One region of the Acetobacterium sp. MES1 genome, then DNA from elsewhere that is predicted to be linked to it. Evidence: predicted binding sites of a transcription regulator. Region 1 holds the regulator's gene; each other region holds the start of a gene.
The links. Region 1 encodes LexA, which represses DNA repair genes until DNA is damaged. Its sites were predicted from a motif close to CNAACANNTGTTNG; they were not measured.
Positions count from the first base shown of each region.

Region 1 (4,292 bases):
CCTCATTGGCCATCAGCTGGAAGTGATTTCACTAAACTATAATCGTAAAAACCCGGCGGGCTGTTTTTTTGAATTGTCCAATACCTATCGCAAAAACACCAAGCCAGGAGAATTACCGGTTGAAGCCAAAAAACTGGCCATCAGTTCCTATGGCAGCGGGGATTATTTTGAATTAAAAGGGGTTGTTGAGCTCTTGCTTGAGCATTTTGGAATTTACTATCCGGAGTTTGTTGCTGGCGGATCGGACTTCCTTCATCCCGGACGAAAAGCAGAAATTTTTGCCAATGGGACCAAACTCGGGGAAATCGGCGAGATTCATCCGATGGTTGTCAAGCATTATGAACTGCCGAAACGGTGTTATGTTTGTCAGTTATCGTTTGATGAACTTTTTGAATGTGCCAGCCTGGATAATAAATTTACTGATCTGCCAAAATTCCCGGCTTCTAATCGCGATTTGGCTATTTTACTCAAAGCTGAAATTCCGGCGGCAGCGATTGCGGCAATTATCCGTAAAAACAGCGGCGAAATCCTTGAAAGCATTGAATTGTTTGACGTCTATACCGGAGCTCAAATTCCGGCCGGTTATAAGAGTCTGGCCTATGCCTTAAACTTCCGTCATCACGAACGAACCCTCACTGACAATGATATTAATCCGGTTATCGACCAGATTCTCGGTGAATTGAAACAGGCATTTGATGCCCAACTCCGTGAGTAAGTATTGAAACGATCATGAATCTGATTTGTGAACATATTGTCGGGCTTCAGCAATTAAAAGGGGTCGGTCGACAGAAAACGATCCGCTTGCTGGAGTTGATCACCGCTCCTCAGCAGCTTTGTTTCCGGGAGTTGGTTGAAATCGGCCAGACTTTTGGGATGATTTCCAGCCAGATCAGCAAGGCCGAAATCGCAGCTGCTGAGGACTGTGCCCAGACGCTGGCCGAACAATGCGGTCAGCTGGGAATCTCTTGCTGCTCGTATTGGGATGAAGCGTTTCCGGATAGTCTGAAATTTTCGGATCATCCGGTGTTGATTTTTTATCAGGGCGACTTGAGTATTTTAACACATTCCAAACGGGCGGCAGTGATTGGCAGCCGCCAACCTTCCGCCTTGGGGGCAGATTTTGCTTTTCAAGCAGGTAAGTTACTGGCCGAAAACAATTTTGTGGTAGTCAGTGGCCTGGCGATCGGTTCTGATTCTTATGGGCACCAGGGTTGTTTGGATGCCGGTGGGAAGACGGTGGCCTTTCTGCCTTCTGGTTTAGCTCCGGTTTATCCCAGCACCAATCAGCAGTTGGCAGATAAAATCTGTGGCATGGGGGGCTGTCTGGTATCCGAATACCCCCATCATGAAACCCTTCTGCCATATAAGTTCGTAGAGCGGGATCGTCTTCAGAGTGCGTCCAGTCAGTTTGTGATTGTTTCCAATTTTACGCCGGGGAGCGGTACCATTTATACCCTGGATTACGCCAGAAAATACCAGAAAGCGATTTATTCCATTCCGGTTATCCATAGCGAATCACGGGCTGGTTTTAAGCATCTTGAGATAAAACAGATTGACTACCGAATTTTAAGCAATACAGAACTGGCTGATGTCATTGAGCAGTATTAATTGATAAATCAATTGTAATTTTCTTGTTTATTACCTATAATAGAATATAACAAAGAAGAACCTTTTTATCACTTTTGAGAACTAAATTTATTTCACAGGAGGAAAAAATGCCTGAACAAACAATCATGGAATTACGCATACTCGATACCGAATTTAATCTAAAGGCCAAGGGAAACGAAGAGCATATTAAGCACGTTTCTGACTACGTCAATACCGAATTGGAACGGGTCAAGGCTGCGAATCCCTTCACAAACCATATTCGGATTGCGATTTTAGGCTGTATGAATATTACCGAGCGGCTTTTCAACGCAGAGGAAGAAGTTCGGAGCAGTGAAGAAGTAAAAGCCAAAGAAGTCGGCGAGGTGAAACAAGTTAAAGCTGAACTCAAGAAACTCAGCGATTTGCTGGCCGAAGAACAGGCAAAATATCAAGCACTGGCTGAAGAGAAAGACTTATTGCAAAAAGAACTGGATGAAAAAAATGATCTGTTGGCCCAATACCGGGAACACTTACGACAAGGAAAAATTGAAAGTGAAACCAGCCGCAAAACAATCCTGGATCTCCAGAATCAGTTGTTTGAAAGCCAGATCGAATTGGTCAAAGCCAACAAAAATCATATCGAAAAAGATGTCTTTAAAAGCATTGAAGACAAAATGAAACTGGACTAACGGAAAATAAAAAAAAGATGTTTGCACATCTTTTTTTATTGCTCTAAAATTTGCGGATCAGACCGGTTACCTTGCCAAGAATTTTGATATCCTGGGCATTGCAGAAAATCGGATCCATGGTTTTATTTTCCGGTTGCAGCCGGATTTTATTGGGCTCGTCGTAAAAAATGCGTTTGACCGTGGCTTCGTTATCTTCAAGCAAAAGCGCTACAACAATGTCATTATTTCGGGCCGTCTCCTGCTTTCGGACGATGATTTTATCACCATCGAGAATCCCGGCTTCAATCATGCTAGTCCCCTTGACTATAAGAATAAAGGCGTCATCGGATCCGGTAAAATCGAGCGGCAGCGGGAAAATATCAGTAATGTTTTCAATTGCCAGAATTGGAGCACCGGCAGTGACGCAGCCTAAAATTGGCAATGAGATAATTGTTTTTTCATCAAAGTGACTGGAAATGGTTTCATTGGGATCGTGGCGCAACACCTCAATAGCCCGGGTTTTGGTTGAATCCCGCCTGATATAACCCAACTCTTCCAGCTTTTTCAGGTAGGTGTGGGCAGTGGAAGTCGATTTCAGATTAACAGCGGCACAAATTTCCCGCACCGATGGGGGATAACGTTTATCGCGCATTTGAGTTTCGATGAATTTCAAGATATCTAATTGTTTGCTGTTTAAATCCTCGTACATGAGTTTTCCTCCAAAATAGTTATGCTTCATTATAGCATATCACCAGATTAAAGGCAAACGTAAGTTCTTAATTTTACCATTGTTGTCAATCATCGCTTTCAAACTGTGCCAACGGATTTTGGTTAAGGGTATCCCGGAGGATTTCTTCATTGACATGGGTATAGATCTGAGTGGTTGAAACATTCTGATGACCAAGAATTTCCTGAACCGAGCGCAAATCGGCATTGCCATAACGGAACATCAGGGTTGCAGCGGTGTGGCGGAGTTTGTGGACACTGATTTCATCGGTATTGAGACCGCAATTCGCCAGATGTTTCTTGACCAGGTGCTGAACCGCCCGATTGCTGATCGGGCCATTTTGCTGGCTGAGAAAGAGATAGGGGCAGTTGGATTCTGGGCGCACCGCCAGATAGCGATTGATGGCTTTTAAGCAGGCATGGTTTAAAAAGACGGTACGCTCTTTATTACCCTTACCAATGATGCGCAGGGCATCGTTTTTGATGTCGGAAATCTTTATTTGGGTCAGCTCGGAAAGACGCATCCCGCAATTGAGAAACAGGGTAATAATGGCAAAGTCCCTTTCTTTATGGCGACCGGTAATCCCTTTCAATAAATCCACGGCTTCGTCCCATTCCAGATAACGGGCATGACGGGCCGGGAGTTTGGGCATTTCCAGTTCAGTCACCGGGTTGGGCAGAAAGTACTTTTGCTTATTGCACAGATAATTAAAGAATGAACGTAAGGAAGAGACCTTGCGGCTTCGGGCCGCATCTGCATTTTGCCGTTCCTTACTGGAGTAGGAAAGAAAGGCATAGAGAATCCCCAGATTTACCGATTTTAAGACATCAATGTCGATATCATCGATGGGAATTGCATCAAAAGGCAGCGATTGGGGAACCATCGCAAAATAGCGTTTGAGGAAGCGGAAAAAAATAATCAGATCATAACGGTAAGCCTGGGCGGACTTTTCAGAATAACCTTTAATGGTTAAAACATAATTTAGGAATTCATCCAGCAGTGCATTATTGGGAATAATTTTATCAGTTAGATTGGTTGGGATGGTCATCAGAGTCTCCTAAAATTTTTGCCGGGGTTGGCTGGTAACAGCTGCAAAAAAGATGGCATAAGCTGAGATGGTATTTGCACAAGCACCGGCAGATTTTATTATAGCTTACCACACTTTAGCCATTTTGTCACGAAACTTACATTTTGCGACATAATATTTTTGCTTATTTCAAATTCATACTGAGCTTTGTTTGGTGCATTGTTATAATCACAGTTATTCTCAGGTTCAAAAAATACCCTCATTAATACTTATCTGATGTTAA
Region 1 covers NZ_MJUY01000002.1:68,716-73,007, forward strand. Annotated here, with positions in the region: gene pheT (phenylalanine--tRNA ligase subunit beta) at 1-715, shown strand, start outside; gene BI182_RS00335 (DNA-processing protein DprA) at 730-1,608, shown strand; gene zapA (cell division protein ZapA) at 1,716-2,276, shown strand; gene lexA (transcriptional repressor LexA) at 2,320-2,964, opposite strand; gene BI182_RS00350 (tyrosine recombinase XerC) at 3,050-4,030, opposite strand.

Region 2 (4,292 bases), on a different contig from region 1:
TTCGATATATTTCATATTTATGTTTATTCTCTCCTTAATTATGCCGCATGAATTATTAAATGAAAAAACACCATTAAGTCATGGTCTGGTACATTCGTTGGCGGGTACTAGCCGATTCTGTAAATTAAAAAACAACTAAAATTTAGTTTCAGCCATCCCGCTATAACATCAGCTTAAGCTATCTTCGGTAATTTTTGAGATGATGAATTTCGTCCCGCAAATTGGCAGCCCGTTCAAATTCCAGGGCCTCGGCCGCCGTCAGCATTTCGACTTCGAGTTCTTTAATCTTCACATCAATATCCAGCGCTTCATCACCAATTGCATAGGTTGCCGGTTCCTCGGCCACCTTGGTCGCCTCGATAACAGCATGGATATCTTTTTTGACCGAACTGGGGGTAATACCATGGGCCTCATTGTAGGCGCTTTGGATACCCCGGCGGCGATTAGTTTCGCTGATAGCCCGATCCATCGAGGGTGTCATCTTGTCCGCATACATAATGACATGACCTTCCAGATTACGGGCCGCCCGGCCAACCGTTTGGATCAGCGACGTTTCTGAACGGAGGAATCCTTCTTTGTCAGCATCCAGAATCGCCACCAGACCAACTTCCGGCAAATCAAGACCCTCCCGCAGCAGGTTGATGCCCACCAGCACCTCAAAGGTACCCAGCCGTAAATCCCTTAGAATCTTCATCCGCTCGATGGTATCCACATCCGAATGCAGATAGTTCACCAGGACACCATTTTCTTTTAGGTAGTCGGTTAGATCTTCAGCCATTTTCTTTGTTAACGTGGTGACCAATACCCGATTGCCCCGACCGGTGGTTAGTTTGATTTCACCGAGCAGGTCATCGATCTGACCAGCAACCGGGCGAACCGTAATTTCCGGATCGATCAGACCGGTCGGTCGAATAATCAGCTCAACGGTATTCTGGCTGTGTTCTTTTTCGTATTTGCTGGGGGTTGCCGTAGTAAAGACAATCTGATTGATCTTGCTTTCGAATTCGGAAAAATTCAGCGGCCGGTTATCATAGGCTGAGGGTAGCCGGAAGCCATAGTCCACCAGGTTACTCTTACGGGCTTTATCCCCGGCATACATCCCGCCAATCTGGGGAATCGAGACATGGGACTCATCGGCAATCATCAGAAAATCTTTGGGAAAATAATCAATCAGGGTATAGGGTGGTGATCCTGGGGGCAGCCCGTTGATGTAGCGGGTATAATTCTCAATGCCGTTACAATAGCCCATTTCCCGGAGCATTTCAATGTCATAGTTGGTCCGTTGCAGAATCCGCTGGGCTTCCACCAGACGGTTGTTTTGGGTATATTCGTCATAGCGTTGGCGCAGTTCCTGTTGAATTCCAGCAATCGCCCGTTCCAGATTTTCCGGGGTGGTGGTGTGGTGAGACGCCGGGAAAATCGAGACATGGTTCAGCTCCCCATAAATCTCCCCGGTCAGGGTATCAATCTCAGTAATCCGTTCAATTTCATCCCCGAAAAATTCCAGCCGGATCGCCTTGTTTGACGAAGCCGAGGGAAATATTTCCAGAATATCGCCGCGCACCCGGAAATTGTTCCGCTCAAAAGCAATGTCGTTTCGGGTGAACTGAATATCCACCAGCTTACGGATAATCGTATCCCGATCTTTTTCCATCCCCGGACGGAGTGACAGCATCAAATTTTCATAATCAAAAGGACTTCCCAGTCCATAAATGCAGGACACACTGGCCACCACAATTACATCCCGACGTTCAAATAAAGCTGCCGTAGCAGAGTGACGTAATTTATCAATCTCGTCGTTGATGGACGAGTCTTTTTCGATAAACAGATCCGAATGCGGTACATAAGCTTCCGGTTGATAATAATCATAATAGCTGACAAAATACTCCACCGCATTATCCGGAAAAAAACTCCGAAACTCATTGGTCAACTGGGCCGCCAGGGTTTTATTATGAGCAATCACCAGGGTTGGCTTCTGAACCGCTTCAATTACCTTAGCCATAGTATAGGTTTTTCCGGAGCCAGTCACGCCCAGTAAGGTTTGATACTTTAACCCCGCCTTAATTCCGTTGGCAATTTTTTCGATGGCCGGTCCCTGATCACCCTTAGGTTCGTATTCCGAGACAACCTTAAATGCATGCTTCATATCTTTCATCAGCACCCTCCAATCAGTTTGATGAACATTCGTTCCATTATTCTATCACAGCTTTTTTTTAATGGCAAACAATAATCCTTATCATTTAATAAAATCTTAATTATTCCTCACCAATAGAAAAAGCATGCCGTTATGGCATGCTCATAAATTCTAATTGGTTCCACTGAGGACCTGCAAGGCTTTTTGCAGCTGGACATCTTCTTCGTCGGTGAAAAAGTTATTCTTCATAAAGTCAGTCGCTTCAATCACGATATTTGGCTCGAGACCTTTTTCGTGAATGTTGTTGCCGTTAGGGGTGAAATATTCGGAATTGGTCACCTTAAAGCCACCGCCATCAGTGAGACTGATGATTTCCTGAACAATCCCTTTTCCAAAGGTCTTGGTGCCGACCAGCTGGGCAGCGCCTGTATCCTGGAGAGCCCCAGCCAATATTTCAGCGGAACTGGCCGAGCCGCCATCAACCAGGACAACCATTGGCAGACTAAGCTGTTCTTCGCCATCTGAGGTATATTCGGTTTTATTGCCGTTTTTATCAACCGTATAAACGACCATGGTTTCGCCCAGAATCCGATCAGCGATTTCCACCGCTTCCTTTACGCCGCCGCCGGGGTTACTACGCAAATCAATCACCAAACCGGTAATATTTTGAGCCAACAGATCACTTAGCTGGGCTTCAAAATCATCAGCGGTTTTATCCGTAAATTCACTGATCTGGATATAGCCTTTATCGCCGATCACCCGGGATTCCACTGTTTTTGCTTCAATGGTTTTGCGTACCAATTGCATATCAATGACTTCTTCACCACGTAAGAGGGTGATATTAACGGTGGTATCAGCTGGCCCCTTTACCTTAGCCACTACCGCATCCGAACCGATCGTACTGACATCTTCACCATCCACCTTGATAATTTTATCGCCCGTTTTTATCCCGGCCTGATCAGCCGGTGTGCCTTTTTGCGGGGCAATTACATAGGTCACGCCCTGATCATCCTCTGTCACGACGACCCCAATGCCTTCATAGACGCCAGTGGCTGACTCCATATATTTCTTAAATTCTTCGGAGGTAAAATAACTGCTATAGGGATCACCCAGACTGTCAAACATGCCCTTGATGGCCCCATCAATTAAAGTGGTGTTATCAACATCCTTATAATACTCCAGACCAATCTGTTCTTTTAGCGCTAATAGTTTTTTTATCCCGGCGGCTGTTTCACTGCTGTCAACCGTCACAATCAACTTGTTGCCGATCAGATAATTGCCAGTTGTGGCCACTGTGAAGGTGATGATATTTGTGATGATCAGCACCACAATTACCACGATGAGCTTGGTTTTTTTTGACTTATTTTCCATTTTTTCACCTTATCCTAAATTTTATTATTATACAAATAAAACAGGAGAAAAGAATCATGATTCTTTTCTCCTGTTCTTTCGTTATAGTCTACAATGTTTCGCTTAAAAATATCCTAAAGGATCAACAAATGATCCGCCGGAAAGTACGCCGAAATGGAGATGGGCCCCGGTGGAATCCCCGGTGGAGCCAACGTAACCAACCACATCGCCTTTGTTGACAGTTTGGCCTGCTGATACTGCAAAACCACTCATATGCGCATACATAGCCTGGAGGCCGTTACCTAAATCAACAATAACACAATTTCCATAACCACCGTTCCAGCCAGCTGATAACACCGCACCGTTGCCCATAGCAAGGATCGGTGTTCCGGATGGGGCACCCATATCGACGCCATAGTGGGTCCGGTAATCACCCCAGATCGGGTGCAACCGGGTACCAAAGAAATCATCATCCGCGGATGGATAATAGCCCGGACACGGCCATTGATAGGTTCCGTTTGATGGGACAAAGGTCGTGCTGCCACCAGTGGTTGACCCGCCAGAAGCGGCTGCCTGGGCTGCCATCATTTCCCGAACCTGAGCTTCAATGCTCGCTGCGTTGGCTGCTTCAGCCGCCACAATTGCCTGATACTCAGCGACGATCGCCTGGTTTTGGGCCAGGAGACTGTCTTTCTGAGCTTTAATTTCCTGCTGCTGGGCTAAGGCCGTTTCCTGCTCAGTTTTTTTAGAAACTGTCTGCAGCCGGTCGGCCTCAATTTTAGCTTTCTTTTCATCGATTATTTTCTTT
Region 2 covers NZ_MJUY01000047.1:44,937-49,228, forward strand. Annotated here, with positions in the region: gene uvrA (excinuclease ABC subunit UvrA) at 1-15, opposite strand, end outside; gene uvrB (excinuclease ABC subunit UvrB) at 179-2,155, opposite strand; gene BI182_RS12465 (S41 family peptidase) at 2,306-3,505, opposite strand; gene BI182_RS12470 (murein hydrolase activator EnvC family protein) at 3,608-4,292, opposite strand, start outside.
Region 2: a site for LexA is predicted at 2,178-2,191, ahead of uvrB (excinuclease ABC subunit UvrB). Genes of this name have one in related genera too.

Region 3 (4,292 bases), on a different contig from region 1:
AACTACATCGTCTATTTTCCATCTTATAAATATATGAATGCGGTGTTTGAAATTTTTAGCGCCAGCTACCCGGAGGTCGTCACCATCCGGCAGGCTCCGGAAATGAACGAGGAAGACCGGGAGCTGTTCCTGGGTCAGTTCCGACCGGCACCCGGGGCTGCCCCGACCGGGATGTTGGGCTTTGCGGTGCTGGGCGGGATCTTTTCCGAAGGCGTGGACTTAAAGCACGAGGGCCTGATCGGCGCCATTATTGTCGGAGTCGGTCTGCCCCAGATCTGTTTTGAACGTGATATCATCCGGGATTATTTCAATAAAAAAAACCACACCGGCTATCAATATTCCTACCTCTATCCTGGCATGAACAAGGTTCTCCAGGCTGCCGGACGGGTGATTCGAACCGAAACCGACCGAGGCGTGATCGTTCTGATTGATCAGCGCTTCAGTAGCCCTAGCTATCGTCAGTTATTTCCACAGGAGTGGTTTCCCCATCGCCAGATCCGGAATGAGCCCGAGCTTAAAAAAGCCCTCCAGGATTTCTGGGCCATGACTATACCGCAAAACTGACGTAAAAAAATCTGCTGTCGCACTACGACAGCAGATGTCTGATAACCATAATGGGGTGATGAAAAATCAGCCGCGGGCCACTAAAAGCCATGATCTTGCGAATTTTTAGCTGATTCTCTTTATTATAGCAGGGGCTTGGACAGTGATTGCAAAAACCCTTGTTTTCGCCATAGCGGCAATGATCCAATCGGTTCAAGGCATAACTTAACAGGGTCTGGCACTCCGCACAGAGATCGTGTGATCGATGTTTTTTGCGGCAATAGATTTTGAGCATCACGGCAAGGATCCGTTTTTCCTGGTCTATTTTTGGCACTCGGCTTTTTTCCTTATCTTTCTTTACTTTCGACAAACCATTTGGGTTCTTCATAATAGAGACAGACTTCCTTATTCTGGATCCGGCAGGTGTAGCGAATACCCTGCCCGCCCACCTTCAGGGAGACCCCCGGGCGCATATCCAGAACCCGGTCAATAGAAAAAACCCGACCGTCCTCCCACAAAACCTGGAGGGGGATGATTCTGCCATCTTCTTCAAACTTTGCAATCACCTGGACAAATTTTTTTATTGCCATTTTCTTAATTCTCCTTTAAAAGTATCCAATTGGATGGATAACATGATCTTTTTTGGGATCCAGGCCGCTCATCGAATCACCAATGGTAACCGCCCGACGCAGAACCAGATTCCCAAAGCGCTTGCGTAAATCATCAACGGTATCATCGAGCTGGGCCTGACGCATCCGCAACGCTTCATTGCCAAAAACATCCAACTGAATCGGGGTTGAATCCGGTACCAGATCAGTGACCCGCACCCCCAGGGAGCGAATATCCGAACTGAAATCATAATTCTTTTCAAACAAGGCAATGGCGGCTTCAGCTATTTCCCGGGTCAGATCCGAGGGTTTTGCTAGCTTTGTTTGCCGGGTGAAGCTGTGAAGTTCTTTGTTACGGACATGAATCGCTACTGTTAAACAATAGCAGCCGGTTTCCCGCAACCGCATCGCCACACTTTCAGTCAGCATATAGAGGATCAGCTTGACATCCTTCAGGTCTTTTAAATCCCGGGGGGTAGTGATGCTGTTGCCAATGCTTTTGAGAATCCGTTCGTTACCGTTATAATGCTCGTCAAAGGCTTTTACCGGGCTGTCATCAAGGCCATTGGCAAAGCGCCACAACACCATCCCCATCTTACCAAACTGGAGCACCAGAAAATCTGGGGATGTTTGCGCCAATTGTCCAATGGTATAGATACCATATTTCATCAGTTTCTTTTTCGTGGCTGACCCCACATAGAGCAGATCCCCAATTTCCTGGGACCAGACAATTTTTTTGAAATTATCCCGGGTGATCACCGTGATGGCATCGGGTTTCCGATAATCCGAACCAAATTTGGCAAAGATTTTGTTCCAGGAAACGCCAATCGAAACGGTGATACCCAGTTCCTCCTGAATGGCCTGGCTGATTTTTTCGGCAATGGTTCGGCCACTGCCGTGAATCCGGGAACTGGCCGTGACATCAAGCCAAGCTTCATCGAGACCAAAAGGCTCCACCTGATCGGAATAACGGTTATAGATTTTTCGGGCCAGCCGGGAAAAACGTAAATACAATTGATAATTTGGGGGCATCACCAAAAGCCCAGGACATTTCTCCCGGGCCTGCCACAGGGCCTCGCCGGTTTTAACCCCAGCAACCTTTGCTTTCTGGTTCTTCGCCAGAATAATCCCATGACGTTTTTCCGGATTGCCACCGACCGCCACCGGAAAGTCCCTAATCTCCGGATGATAGAGACATTCCACATTGGCATAAAAGCTGTTGATATCAGAGTGTAAAATAATCCGTTCCATGACCCACCTTTTTAACCCACCTCGATAAAATTAGTACATATGTTCTATGACTATTCTATACCCCCTACCGTGCTTTGTCAATGCCTAAATTATTAATTACTCTACCAGCAATTTATTGCAAACAATCCAAAAAAACAAGATCCGTGTAGGCACGGATCTTGTGACGATCGATAACATGGTGTTATTCTTCTTGATGGTCTGAGTTATTTTCCATCATTATTATCACAACCTCTTTTTTAGCTATAGGTTGCATAATATTCAGCTTCAGTCTGCTGCGCCTTCTGATTACCCACGCCACAACGGGGATTAAGCAACGAGCAATTTTTGCCGCATCCGCCGCAGCGGAATTGTGAGAGATATTCACTTAAACTGGGAACATCCGGTTCCGGTTCGGTGACTACCGGTTCAGCCACGACGGGCGCGGCTTCAACAATTGCCGGTGTTTCGACGGGTTCAGTGACAGCTACCACAATCGGTGTCGTTGTTTCAGCAGTAACTGCCATAGTCGTTGTATCCGTCGTTGTTTCCGGCACCATTTCAGTAACGGTTTCAGTGGTTGCCGCTTCCGTAGTCGTGGTATTGGCAGCAACGGTTGTGACGACACTTTCGGTATCGCTGTCGGCGGCCGCATTTTTGACAACAATCGCCGGGGGAATTTCTACCTGAGCAGCCATCACCTGTTCATAACTGCGATAGGTAGTGGCCACTGTACCATAGACGATCAGCAAGGCGGCCACAGCTGCACCAAACTGCTTGATAATTTTGATTTTCATTTAAAACCTCCTTAAAACAAATTGAACACTGCCCCGATCGAAAACAAGGTTAGTAATACGTAACTGCCGAGCCGAAACCACTGCAGCTGTTGGGGGATTTCTTTGGTGATTTTTGCTGACAGGATCCCCGACAGCAGCACCATCAGCAGCACCGGGGTCAGGGTACTGGCAGCAGCAAACACGCCGCCAACCAGAGCCGCGGTGGCAACCGGCAAGGTAACCGCTACCCCCATCATCAGCAGTAACGGAGCGCAGGGGGAGGCTCCATAGGCAAATCCAGCCATAAACAGCGGGATCAAACCTTTTTTATCCTCCTTTCGCTCTTTTTCCCCCCCTGCACAACCAGAACAGCTAATGGCTGATCGGGCGTTTTTTCGATTATCGATCAGCCATTTGCCAATCAGCACCATCCCCAGGGCAACCATCGCCAGCTCCATAATCAAACTCAGGTTGACCCCAAATACATAGCCAGCGGCATCGATAAATTGACTACCAACTAGCGCCGCCAGTGTGCATAAAAGCACTACTGCCGTAATTTTTCCGATAAAAAAACTTAAAAATTCAAGCAGCGATTTTTTCATCCCACCAGCATGGGTGATGATATAGCTGGACAAGAAGACCGTAACTGCCGGACTACAGCAGGTACCACAGCCCAACCCTACCGACAGTGCTGTAGCCAGCACCGGAATCAGTAATGCAAGGGTCATCATCAGGCCCTCTCGCTGGCAATCAGGGCAGCCCCAATGGCACCGTTAAACTGCGGATATCTGGCCACATAAACATCCCGCATCATTTCTTCTTCAAAGGCTTTGTGGACCCCAATATTCAGGGCGCCGCCACCGGTCATCAGGATATCCCCGCCCTTTTCGGCTTTTTTCATCATTTTGATGATCCGTTTAGCCATTGATAAATGCATTCCGGCCAAAATATCCCGGCGATCATATTTCCGGGCCACCAGCGAAACCACTTCCGACTGGGCAAAAACTACGCAGGTGCTGTTGATGTCGCAGGGCGCCTTACTTTCCAGCGAAAGCGGACCGACCTGGTCAATGGTGGTTTCCAGAATCTGAGCAATGACCTCCATGAATTTACCGGTTCCGGCAGCACATTTATCGTT
Region 3 covers NZ_MJUY01000007.1:36,509-40,800, reverse strand. Annotated here, with positions in the region: gene BI182_RS02085 (ATP-dependent DNA helicase) at 1-564, shown strand, start outside; gene BI182_RS02080 (nitrous oxide-stimulated promoter family protein) at 587-877, opposite strand; gene BI182_RS02075 (hypothetical protein) at 891-1,133, opposite strand; gene dinB (DNA polymerase IV) at 1,149-2,402, opposite strand; gene BI182_RS02065 (hypothetical protein) at 2,639-3,175, opposite strand; gene BI182_RS02060 (urease accessory protein UreH domain-containing protein) at 3,187-3,885, opposite strand; gene BI182_RS02055 (acyl-CoA dehydratase activase) at 3,885-4,292, opposite strand, start outside.
Region 3: a site for LexA is predicted at 2,435-2,448, ahead of dinB (DNA polymerase IV). Genes of this name have one in related genera too.